DNA from 3 places in the Vibrio sp. QJM3NY_15 genome. Region 2 is predicted to be linked to each of the others. Evidence: riboswitches for the same ligand, from Rfam matches in the RefSeq annotation. Region 2 holds a riboswitch; each other region holds the start of a gene.
The links. Region 2 has a riboswitch for thiamine pyrophosphate ahead of thiD (bifunctional hydroxymethylpyrimidine kinase/phosphomethylpyrimidine kinase). Riboswitches for the same ligand answer to the same signal wherever they lie in the genome.
Positions count from the first base shown of each region.

Region 1: another riboswitch for thiamine pyrophosphate. It lies ahead of thiC (phosphomethylpyrimidine synthase ThiC); the one in region 2 lies ahead of thiD (bifunctional hydroxymethylpyrimidine kinase/phosphomethylpyrimidine kinase).
Region 3: another riboswitch for thiamine pyrophosphate. It lies ahead of thiB (thiamine ABC transporter substrate binding subunit); the one in region 2 lies ahead of thiD (bifunctional hydroxymethylpyrimidine kinase/phosphomethylpyrimidine kinase).

Region 1 covers NZ_CM173517.1:3,570,345-3,574,563, forward strand. The annotation lists gene AC3CKG_RS16100 (thiamine phosphate synthase) at 1-47, opposite strand, end outside; gene thiC (phosphomethylpyrimidine synthase ThiC) at 47-1,996, opposite strand; TPP riboswitch at 2,126-2,224, opposite strand; gene crcB (fluoride efflux transporter CrcB) at 2,287-2,670, opposite strand; gene AC3CKG_RS16115 (multicopper oxidase family protein) at 2,771-4,153, opposite strand.
Region 2 covers NZ_CM173518.1:1,296,298-1,300,516, forward strand. The annotation lists gene AC3CKG_RS22090 (DUF2999 family protein) at 65-316, shown strand; gene AC3CKG_RS22095 (helix-turn-helix domain-containing protein) at 561-1,301, shown strand; gene AC3CKG_RS22100 (DMT family transporter) at 1,375-2,292, shown strand; TPP riboswitch at 2,391-2,502, shown strand; gene thiD (bifunctional hydroxymethylpyrimidine kinase/phosphomethylpyrimidine kinase) at 2,599-3,492, shown strand; gene AC3CKG_RS22110 (ABC transporter ATP-binding protein) at 3,482-4,219, shown strand, end outside.
Region 3 covers NZ_CM173517.1:3,241,234-3,245,452, forward strand. The annotation lists gene thiP (thiamine/thiamine pyrophosphate ABC transporter permease ThiP) at 1-1,281, opposite strand, end outside; gene thiB (thiamine ABC transporter substrate binding subunit) at 1,368-2,360, opposite strand; TPP riboswitch at 2,414-2,533, opposite strand; gene AC3CKG_RS14540 (flavin prenyltransferase UbiX) at 2,577-3,200, opposite strand; gene mpl (UDP-N-acetylmuramate:L-alanyl-gamma-D-glutamyl-meso-diaminopimelate ligase) at 3,234-4,219, opposite strand, start outside.

The DNA of each region.
Region 1 (4,219 bases), on a different replicon from region 2:
CCCGTTAACTCAATATTTTGAGATGGGATGAGTATCTTCACTGTCATTATTCCTCTAATTGAGCTTCTTTTGCAGCTACTGCAGGGTGGTAAAGTTCAGAGCCAGTATCACGGAACTCTTGTGATTTCTGACGCATCCCTTCCAACGGGTTATCTAGCATCTTAATCTCGATAGCCTGATCCGCGGCTACTTGTTCGGTATCTTTCGCATACTCTCTGACTTCCTGAGAGATCTTCATCGAGCAGAATTTAGGTCCACACATTGAGCAGAAGTGAGCAACCTTACCGGATTCTTGTGGCAGAGTTTCATCATGGAAAGAACGTGCTGTTTCAGGGTCTAAAGCTAGATTAAATTGGTCTTCCCAACGGAATTCAAAACGTGCTTTAGATAATGCATTATCTCGGATTTGTGCGCCCGGGTGCCCTTTCGCAAGGTCAGCAGCGTGTGCAGCAAGCTTGTATGTAATCAGGCCGGTCTTCACATCTTCTTTATTTGGTAGACCTAAATGCTCTTTAGGCGTGACATAACAGAGCATCGCACAGCCGTACCAACCAATCATGGCCGCGCCAATACCAGAGGTAATATGGTCGTAACCAGGGGCAATATCTGTCGTCAATGGGCCTAAAGTATAGAAAGGCGCTTCATGGCAGTGTTCTAACTGCTCATCCATGTTCTCTTTGATTAGGTGCATTGGCACATGTCCTGGGCCTTCAATGATCACCTGCACGTCGTATTCCCAAGCTACCTTAGTCAACTCACCTAAAGTACGTAACTCCGAGAATTGAGCCTCATCATTAGCATCTGCAATAGAACCCGGGCGTAGGCCATCACCCAATGACAGGGCAACATCGTACTTCGCACAGATCTCGCAGATCTCGCGGAAGTGAGTATAAAGGAAGCTCTCTTGGTGATGTGCAAGACACCATTTCGCGATAATAGATCCACCACGAGAGACAATACCTGTCAAACGTTTAGCCGTCATCGGAACGTAGCGAAGCAACAAACCTGCGTGGATAGTGAAGTAATCAACACCCTGCTCTGCTTGTTCAATCAAGGTATCGCGCATCACTTCCCAATTAAGGTCTTCCGCAACGCCATTCACTTTTTCAAGGGCTTGATACATAGGAACCGTACCAATTGGTACAGGGCTATTACGTAAAATCCATTCGCGAGTCTCGTGGATATTACGGCCAGTGGAAAGGTCCATTACGGTGTCGCCGCCCCAACGAGTTGACCATACTAGCTTCTCAACTTCTTCTTCAATCGAAGAGCTTACTGAAGAGTTACCAATATTAGCGTTCACCTTCACTAAGAAGTTTCGACCAATAATCATCGGTTCTGATTCTGGGTGGTTGATGTTTGAAGGGATGATAGCTCGACCTTCAGCAACCTCTTTACGCACAAACTCAGGAGTAATTTCTTTCGGCAGGTTTGCGCCAAAGTTATGACCAGGATGTTGGTGGTTCAACTGCTCATCAGCAAACTTCTGACGTCCCATGTTCTCACGTATAGCAATGTACTCCATCTCAGGAGTGATAATCCCCTGACGAGCATAGTGCAGCTGAGTAACACATTGATTGCCAGTCGCGCGACGAATTCTAGGTAGGTTGCCGTAACGAAGGTCGTCTAGAGTTTCATCTTCTAAACGTTCTTTAGTGTAAACAGAGCTTACATCGTCTAACAGTTCCGTATCACCACGCTCATCAATCCATTGCTCACGCAACTTAGGAAGGCCGCTATACAGGTCTATTTGATGTGTGGGGTCAGTGTAAACACCTGAGGTATCGTAAACTTGAATGGGTACATTAGGTTCGAATACAGGCTCTTTTTTGGTACCACCGACAAGGCTATCAGCGAGTGATATTTCTCGTACAGGGACTTGAATATCTTCTCGAGATCCTTGGATGTAAGCTTTTTTTGAATTTGGATAAGGTTGTACGGATAAAGAATCGATGAAATTCTTCGCTTCCAGTCTTGCTTGTTTACGACTCGACATAGCATTTTTCCTTGGCTTTTAGCCATTATTTATAGGGATAAAAATGCTTGACGGATTAGATGCTACAAGAGGGATCACGGTAAGAAATACAGTTGTGATCTGGAGATAGATCTCTAGAAGGATTCTAGTTAGATATCTACTCTTGTTCCCTTCGCAGGTATTAGCCTGATCAGGTTCAACGGATCCCGAGTTAACGGTCTCAGCCATATGGCACTCCGACAAGTTCGATCGAGTATATAAAAACGGCTTAGATAAACCAAGCCGAGTTGTTAACAAATCGTAAGAAAGTTTTAAGACTTTATCAAAAGTTGGAAGCCGATCCATGCTGCTGAGATGCTGAGAACCACGTTGAGTAACACATTGAGTCCCATCTTAAAGAAAGCACCCTGCTGCATAAGAAGCACGTTATCCATCGAAAATGTAGAAAATGTAGTCAGTGCTCCAAGGAAGCCAAGACCGATAATTTGTCTCCATGGTTCTGTCGCAACCATCTCATTCTCAAACGCTGCGATGAGTAAGCCCATAATTAAAGAGCCAATCACGTTAACAGTTAGCGTACCATAAGGAAAACCACGCCCTAGCATCACCACACATAACTCTGAAATCAAATAGCGCGAACAAGCACCAAATGCGCCACCAATGGCAATAAAACCTAAAATAGATAACTGACCCATGAATCCTCCCAAACAATAATCCCTATATTCTAGCTTTAACGCCGATAAAAGCGAGGGTAGAAACTAAGAATGCATGCGCAAATATTAAACGTTACAGGTGTCACTTAACTTCGATATATCCCATTAAACCCGTTTTCATGTGTTCTATAACATGACAGTGATACATCCAACGTCCTGGGTTGTCCGCAACAAATGCGGCTTTCGCTCGACCGTTTTTTCCAAGTAGCACGGTATCGGTGTGGAAAGGTTCTTCAATTTTTTTACCATCACGTTCCAATACAGTGAATGTATGACCATGAATATGAATCGGGTGATGATATTGAGTGACGTTCTTAAGATCGAATATGTAAGTCTTACCTAGATCTAAAGTCGCCAACGGCTCAGGGATATTGTCTTTGCTCATCCCCTCCCACGCTCGTTTATTAGTAAGCCAAAATTTAGGCATCGATTTACCATCTTTAGATACAGGTGAAACTGCACCCTCCCACTCGAACACGAAATCGATCTCTTCAGCATTAGCAAGATCTAGGTTAGGTACTGGATTCAATGGTAATAATGGCAACACTCGCTCTTGAGTAAATGCTGAATCTACGACTTCAAATTCACACAAAGAAAATGGGAAACGCCCCTTCATTTGGAGAACGTTAATTCGCTCACCAGCTTTAGGAGCGATCAGTCCGATATCAACACGCATACCCGGACCAATTTTATGTTGAGTCAGTTTATAAGGCGTTTTCACAGGGTTACCATCAATGGCAATCACCCATGCATCAGCCCCTTCGATAGCGATAGGATAAGTGATCGTATTATCGACATTGGCAATCCGCAGTCGAGTCGTTGCGTGCTGCTTTAATTGGTATACGGGTTCATGAACTCCATTAACACTACTCCACTCACCAGGAGTGCCCATACGAGCACTGAGTCGTGGAATCATTAAGTCTTTCCATTGACCTTGCTTGTCGATATGCCAATGTTTAAGCATCAATGCGTGTTCTTCGTCAAATTGCACGGGAGTGCTTTCTTCTACGATAATAAGACCAACCAACCCCATCCCAAGTTGTTTAACGCTATTCATATGTGGGTGATACCAAAATGTGCCGGCATCTGGCGGCGTAAACTCATAAATGAATGTTTCACCTGGCATGATTGGTGGCTGACTTAAAAAGGGAACTCCATCCATTTCGATAGGAATTCTTAAGCCATGCCAATGAATAGTCGTCGGCTCTGATAGCTTATTCGTAAAACGAATTGTGACCTTTTCACCCTGTCGACATCGAATCGTCGGAGCTGGAATCTGTCCATTAAAGGCTAAAACATTGGTATCAAATCCCGCGACTAACTCAGCCATTGAAGGTTCAGCAGTTAAGTCATAGACATACTTACCTTGCCCACCAACAGACTGCTTCATAGAACAAGCGGGCAAAACAGTTAGTGCGGATATAGCGAGAGATGATTGAATAAACTTACGACGGGAAATATCCATATTTGTTGCCTTTTAGTAATAACGACCAAAATGTAACAAAATATTGAGAATAATTCTCATAAAGAA
Region 2 (4,219 bases):
CAATCGAGCACAGCTAGATGGTATGCTGTGCTCCTACTTAATTTAGTGTTTCAAAGGCAAAAAAATGAACCCGATTTTAGCGATGTTGAAAGAGAACAATATTAGCGACGAGCAGATCAGCGAGATATTCAAAACGTTGACCGAGAACCCTCTTGCAGCAATGGCGACAATCAGCCAACTTGGTTTACCACAAGATAAGCTTCAAATGCTGATGGGTCAGGTAATGCAAAACCCTGCGCTAATCAAAGAAGCAGTTGAAGAGCTTGGCCTAGATTTTTCTAAGGTTGAAGCCGCTAAAGAGCAACTTCAAAAATAAGTGAGTGTGATCTAGCGATTGAGCTCATGAGCGATAGCCGGTTTGGCTAACGGTTCTTGGCAGCGCTAATTAGACTCTAATAAAAAGCCGTTTGAGCATTGTGATTGATGCTTGAGCGGCTTTTTTGATCGCCATTAGAATGGGTTAGGGTACTAACAAATGCCAACCCGATGTGACTCACTTGTTCAAATCATGTACTTTCGTGTTTTAACTCGTTCTAAACCGATCTACTCAGGCGTTGATCATGAAATCTAGCTTAAGCATTCGATCTTACACCAAGCAATTTAATACCCATGCTCATGAGGACCATCATCAATTGGTATTGCCGATCCAAGGCAGTATTAATATCGAAATGGTGGGGTATGTTGGCAAAGTGGCCGTGGGCGAATGTGTGGTGATTCCGGTAACCACAGCGCATGCGTTTAAGGCGGATGAAGCAGCGCGGTTTATTGTCGCAGATATGGCAGAGTTGCCGCAGCACTTGTTAGAGCATGAGCTCTCGGTTTTCACGATCACGCCACCTTTAATGAGCTTCTTGCTGTTTGTTGAAAAGCAGCTGGAATATCAGGTCGATAGTGGCATTGAGTCATCAGTTTTGGATGTGTTTTCATTGCTGTTAGAGCAACAACAAGTCAGCAAGAGCATCGACCCAAGAATCCGTGCGGTACAAAGGCTGATAGCGGATAATTACGCCCAACCTCTCTCTATTCCACAACTTGCAGAAACGGCCTGTTTGAGTTCTACTCAATTCAAAAAACGCTTCAAAGAGTGCTTGGATATCAGTGCGCTTAAATACATCACTCGATATCGTATGGAGAAAGCTCAAGCCTTGTTAACTCATACCGATTTACCGGTTCAATTGATTGCTGAAAATGTGGGCTATAGTGATGTGTCTGCTTTCAGTCGTCGCTTCTCTCAGCACTTTGGGATGTCCCCAAGGACGTTTCTAGGCTCAATGAAAGACAGTCTTTCGAAACAACAATAGCGTCCTTTTAGCAAACTAACTTATATCAATCTTCACTATTATCTATTTCACAACTGAAAATTGGATAATAGATATGAATCTTGCCATCAATCGCGTTAACGAATTCCAAACGGGCACTTTGGCCATCTTGTTTGCTTCTATTTTATGGGGCACGACAGGCACCGCCGCAAGTTTTGCGCCTGATCTCAGCCCATTAGCGATTGGTGCTTTCTCTATGGGGGTCGGTGGCCTAATGCAAGCGGGCTTGGCGTATCGAAAAATCCTATTCGCTTTCGACAAACTTTTGCAGAACAAGAAGCTGTTGGCAGTGAGCGCTTTGGCTTTGGCGGTCTATCCTTTAGCTTTCTATTCCTCAATGAAATTATCAGGTGTGGCGATTGGTACCGTGGTTTCGATTGCTACCGCACCTTTCTTTTCGGCACTATTAGAGTGTCTGATTAGCAAAAAGAATAATATCAACAAACGTTGGCTTACTAGCTTTGCGATTGGTGTGGTAGGTATTGGGCTGTTGGTGTTTTCAGAATCTTCATCGGCGAATGAATCCGGTGATGATCTCAAGCTGTTAGGTATTGGCTTAGGTCTGGTCGCTGGGTTGTGTTACGCCATTTATTCTTGGGCGACCAAAGCACTGATCGATAAAGGGATTAAGTCACAAGCGGCGATGGGCAGTATTTTTGGCCTCGGTGCGATGCTGTTGCTGCCAACGCTCTGGTTTACTGGTGATAACCTGTTTTCCTCACAGACCAACGTATTAGTCATCAGTTATCTTACGCTGATTCCACAATGCTTGGGTTATATCGCGTTCAGTTTTGGTTTACGTCACGTCACTGCGAGCAGTGCCAATCTGCTGACCTTGTTTGAACCAGTAGTCGCAGCGGTGCTTGCCGTTTGTGTTGTCGGTGAGCTGATTCCTTTTACAGGCTGGTTAGGTATGTCTCTGATTGTGCTGTGCTTGTTTATACAGTCGAAGCCATCTAAAGGAACGTTATAAGTATTTGTTTTGTTTTGCCTAATTGAAATTTTTTCATGTGTAATTCTTATAATTGAATAAAATCAGTATCTCAGTTGTGAGAGTGCTGTTACTATCGCTATCAATAGTCGGGGGGCACATACCTTATTTGGTGTTTGCTGAGATCGTTAATCGAGACCCGTTGAACCTGATTCAGTTAACACTGGCGTAGGGAACTATAAGCACTCGATCTACGTCTGCACCCATGAAAGCTTTCATGAGCCTAATGCGACTTCTCCTTCGATCAGTGTTCGTTCTCCTACGTCTTGTAAGATAGTAGGAGCGACAATGACACACAGTTCTATTTCAAAAGCCTCAACTCCAAAATCCTCAACACAGCAGCACTCTGCTGAAGACACGATTCGCACGAATACTCCGATTGTTTTAACCATCGCGGGTTCTGACAGTGGCGGCGGTGCCGGTATCCAAGCTGATATTAAAGCCATGTCTGCTACCGGTAGTTTTGCTTGTTCTGTGATTACCGCTATCACTTCCCAGAACACGCAAGGCGTGTCAGCAATTTTTCCTATTCCACTCGACCATGTCGCTAGCCAGTTAGATGCGGTTTTTACTGATCTCAATATTGTGGCAGTAAAAGTCGGCATGTTGGCGGATTCGCAAATCATCAAAGTCGTTGCAGACAAAATTAAGAAGTACCAACCTAAACACTTAGTGATTGACCCTGTCATGGTCGCGACAAGTGGTGATCTGCTGTTAGAAAACTCAGCAATTACGACGCTGAAACAAGAATTAATTCCGCTGGCAGACATCATCACCCCTAACTTGCCAGAAGGCGCTGCACTTACAGGCAAAGCGGTACCTGAAAGCGAAGCCGAAATGCAGGGCATGATTGAAGACTTACGCGCACTAGGTGCTAAAGCTGTCCTGCTAAAAGGCGGTCACTTAGAGAAGGATGAGAACAGTAACGACTTACTGATTCTGCCAACCACATCTGCTTTGATTAGCGCGAAGCGCTTTCCTACCAGAAACACCCATGGCACGGGCTGTACGCTCTCTTCTGCCATTGCTTCTTTCTTGGCTCAAGGCAACACGCTTTCAGAGGCAGTTGACCTAGGCAAACAATACATTTCGCGCGCGATTGCCCATGCTGACGAACTTCAAGTAGGTCAAGGTCATGGCCCTGTAAATCACTTCTTCGCTGGACACGGCAATGTCCGTTAATACGGTTGGCGTTCAACTCAGCAATGCCTCCTTACGTTATAACGACAGCGAGCACGCAACCTTATCGGGATTGTCGCTTAGCTTAAACGCAGGTAAGTGGACGGTATTGTTGGGTAGAAGTGGCTGCGGGAAAACCACGGTATTGCGTTATCTGGCAGGCTTGTTGGACGACAAGGTGGAGTGGCAGGGCACATTGGTAACCTCTGATGAACTGCCTTTAACGGATCGCATCGCTTACATGGCGCAGCAGGATTTGTTACTGCCATGGCTGTCGGTTATCGACAATGTATGCCTGAGTCATCGCTTTCAAAATCCAGCTTCTGATAAAGCACAGCAAACCAATCAAGCACTAGAGTTGCTCGCTGCGGTTGGCTTGGTCGATTATGCGAATGCGATGCCGGATCAATTGTCTGGCGGTATGCGTCAGCGTGTTGCTTTGGCTCGCACCTTAATGCAAGACAAGCCAGTGGTGCTGATGGATGAGCCTTTCTCTGCGCTGGATGCGGTAACAAGACACAAGCTGCAAAGTTTAGCGTGTGAATTGTTAAGAGATAAAACCGTTGTGTTGATTACTCATGATCCACAAGAAGCGGTGCGTTTGGCAGATAACTTGTATGTGTTGCAAGGCACACCGGCGAGTGCACAGTCACTGTCTGTGCCTAATACAGCGACACCAAGAGTGTTAGACGGTGAATGTGCTGAGTTACAACAAGCGATCTTAGATCAG
Region 3 (4,219 bases), on a different replicon from region 2:
CTGAGACAGGTGCAACATAGGTTGAGCCAAGGTTTTAATCACGTAAGGCAGCGCCATCAAACTGTTTACTGCAATCACAATAAAGAAAGCCAAGCTGAACACATCGGTAAATGAACGCAGCAATAAGAAAAGACCAGTACTGATGACTAGACCCGGCGTCACTAAGATAATAGTGCCAATCAGTTCGATTTTATCGGCTCGAAAATTCTTATTCTGCAAACGCCACGCACGACTGGTAAGCAGTATCGCAATACCAATAAAAACGGCGATAACACTGGCCAAAGAAGCGACACGAACTGAGGTCATTAACGCCGCCCAAAACGGTTCACTGCTGAGTACCGTCAATGCTTGTGAATTAATACCACTAAAGATAACCATGGCTAATGGCGGCAATACCAGCATTGAGACTACGATGATCCAAAAGCTATCCCAAGCCTTTGACCACCAGCTGTCCTTAACCAAATATTTCTCTTCCGACAGCTGGCTGGCTGTCACGGAGATAGGCTTAGACAGGCGCTGAATACTCACCGCTAACACACCACACAGTAGCATTTGCCATATTGCGAGTAACGCACCAGCCTGTAAGTCAAAGTCGAATTTAATCGCTTGATAGATGGCTAGTTCAATAGTGGTCGATTTCGGGCCGCCACCAAGAGCCATCACTGTCGCAAAGCTGGTAAAGCACAACATGAAAACTAAACCACAAACATGTGGTAATTGCTGCCTTAAACGCGGCCATTCAACCCATTTGAATTTATTCCAATGGCTCATCCCCAAATGCGCACACAGCTTGTGTTGCTCGGCAGGCACGGTATCCAAAGCTTGTAAAAGTAAACGGCTAGCATAAGGCAGATTAAAGAAGACATGCGCCAGCAAAATGCCATTCAAGCCATAAATCGAGAATGGTAATTCAATGTCGAAGTTAGCCAAAAATTTAGCTAACCAACCACTATTCCCATAAATCGCGAGCAAGCCAAAGACACCGACTAACACAGGCAGAACCAAAGTCGACGCGAACAGTCTTAACAACAAAGCTCGTCCAAAAAATTGCCTGCGACACAGAGCGTGAGCAACGGGTATAGCAAAGCCAACACTCAGCACAGTTGAGAGTATCGCTTGATAAAAACTGAATTTCGTTACATGCCAATAGTAAGGATCTGACCATACTTGGCTGATATCAAGAGAAGGGGCATTGCTAAGCAATGCCCCAACTGCTGAAACCACGAAGGCGGTAATGAGTATCGCAACCCAGATCCCGACCTTAGGTGTTTTCTTTATCATAAATAAATTATTTACCGTAAATGGCTCATTCCAAACATCACGAATAAGCCTTTTAATTACAGGACGCTCATTTTTTTAATAGTAAGTTAAAAAGTAAGTGCACTCTGCCATTCACGAATCCAAGGCTTGCGCTTAGCGGCAATTTCTTCAGGCGTAAAGCTCAGAGCTTTCTGCGGTACCGTTAACTGTTCGAACCCTTTTGGTAGTTCGATGTCAGTCACTGGGTACATCCAGTTGCCCGTTGGCATCGCTGATTGGAACTCGTCACTTAGAATAAACGCCATAAACTCATCAGCAAGTTTCTCGTTCTTGCTGCCTTTGACCTTAGCTGCCACTTCAACTTGAGTGTAATGACCTTCTTCAAAGCTTGCTGCTGCGTACTTAGAATCACTTTCTGCAATGATGTGGTAAGCCGGAGAAGTCGTGTAAGACAACACTAAATCCGACTCGCCTTCTAAGAACATAGAGTAAGCTTCAGACCAACCTTTAGTCACAGTAACCGTTTTCTGAGCGAGCTTCTTCCACGCGGCTGTCGCTTCATCACCGTAAACCGACTTCATCCATAGCATCATGCCTTGGCCTGGTGTTGATGTACGTGGATCTTGATAGATAACCTTGAGGTCATCACGCTGCTCAACCAATTCTTTCAAACTCTTAGGCGGGTTTGCTAATTTCTCTTTGTTATAGATAAACGCAAAGTAACCAAAATCATAAGGAACAAAGGTGCTGTCGTTCCAACCGTTAGGAAGTGTCACTGATGACGTATCAACACTGTGCTCAGCTAATAAGCCCGTCGCTTTCGCCTCAGCCATTAGATTGTTATCTAGGCCTAACACGATGTCTGCTTTGCTGTTACCACCTTCAAGACGCAAGCGGTTAAGAATAGACACGCCATCTTCTAGCGCGACAAAATTCACATCACAGCCACACTTTTCTTCAAATGCTTTTTCAACGACAGGACGAGGGCCCCAATCCGCAGCAAAAGAATCATAGGTATATACAGTTAGAGTATTGTCTGCAGCAACGGCAGAAAAAGAGATGGCTGTAGTAACAGCAAGGGTTGTTAATGTGAATTTCACTGGACGCTCTCCATGGTCTGAGCGGCACAGGTTTGAGGGAGGAGAACGGTAGAAGTTGTTCCTAACTCAATTCCTACGCCAGCATTATCTGGTTCAGGTTTACGGGTCCCAAGCACTTGCTTGATCTCAGCTCGCATTCATTATTTGAATGGTTAGCTCCCCGATGAGTGTTCAGAATTGTAATTCGAATTTTAACAATAAGCTATCAAGTTTGGATCAATTACGTTGATCGTAACCCCAACGTGGCACTAAACCTTGCTCAATACCAAGATGATCCAAAATACGCGCCACCATAAAATCGACCAGATCTTCGATCGACTTAGGTTGGTGATAAAAACCCGGAGCCGCAGGCATGATCGTTACGCCCATGGTCGAGAGTTTGTGCATGTTCTCTAGATGCAGCGTAGAAAATGGCGTCTCACGAACCACCAACAGCAGCTGGCCTCGCTCTTTCATAACCACATCAGCAGCTCGCTCAATCAGGTTATCTGATAGACCATGAGCAATTGAAGCTAAGCTTCCCGCAGAACATGGACACACCACCATCTGCTTCGGTGCTGCAGAACCAGAGGCAACCGGTGAGAACCAGTCATCTTTGCCACACACCACCAGCTTTTCTGGGTCGCAACCTAAATGCTTAACCAAAGCTTGTTTCGCAGCATCTGGCCCAGCAGGTAACTTAAGTTCATGCTCAGTCGCCAACACCACTCGCGCTGCCGACGATATCAGCAAATAGACCTGATAATCTGCCGCCAATAGGCATTCAAGTAAACGCAGTCCGTAAGGCGCACCAGATGCGCCTGTGAAAGCGAGGGTTATAGCTTTATCGTGTTTTGTCATGTTCTCAATTACTTCAAATTATAGGGTCTTGGATCAGTTAGCCCTGAGTGCCAACGCATCCAACAGTTTCTGGTGAATACCACCAAAGCCACCGTTACTCATTACCAAGATTTGGTCGCCCGCTTGTGCCTCTGAGACAATTTTAGCAACGAATACGTCCATGTCATCACTCACGTGTGCGGGTTGATGGCACGCATCGGCCACGTCTTGTACAGACCAATCAATGTTATCCGGTTGGAATAAGTAGGTAGAATCCGCCTGCTTGAGCGAATCAGCCAAGGTTTCTTTGTGCACACCACGCTTCATGGTGGCAGAACGAGGCTCTAAAACGGCAATGATTTTCTTTGTGTCGACCTTATTACGTAAGCCACCCAGCGTAAGTTCAATCGCTGTAGGGTGATGAGCAAAATCGTCATAGACAGAAACACCTGCCACTTCGCCTTTAAACTCTAAGCGACGCTTGGTATTAATGAACGTCGCCAGTGATTCGCACCCTAAATCGGGGGTGACACCCACATGCCTTGCCGCCGCAATCGCCATCAAAGCATTGTTGACGTTATGATCGCCAACCAAATCCCAGTCTACGGTTCCAACACATTCGCCTTGGAGGTACACCTCAAATTTAGAGCCGTCTTTAACCAGTTTCTTGGCATCCCAATCACCGAGTTCACCACTCGACTCAGTTTCACTCCAGCAGCCACGAGATAACACATCTTGGATCGCGGTATCTTGCTTCGGTGAGAAAATACGACCATTACTTGGCACAGTGCGAACCAAATGATGGAACTGTCGCTTGATCGCTTCAAGATCGTCAAAGATATCCGCATGATCAAATTCGAGATTATTCATCACTAACGTTCTTGGGTGGTAATGAACAAACTTAGACCGCTTATCAAAAAAAGCACTGTCGTATTCGTCGGCTTCAACCACAAAGAACATGCTTTCACCAAGACGAGCAGAGATACCAAAATTACCCAGCACACCGCCGACAAGAAAGCCCGGTGCATAACCGCAGTCTT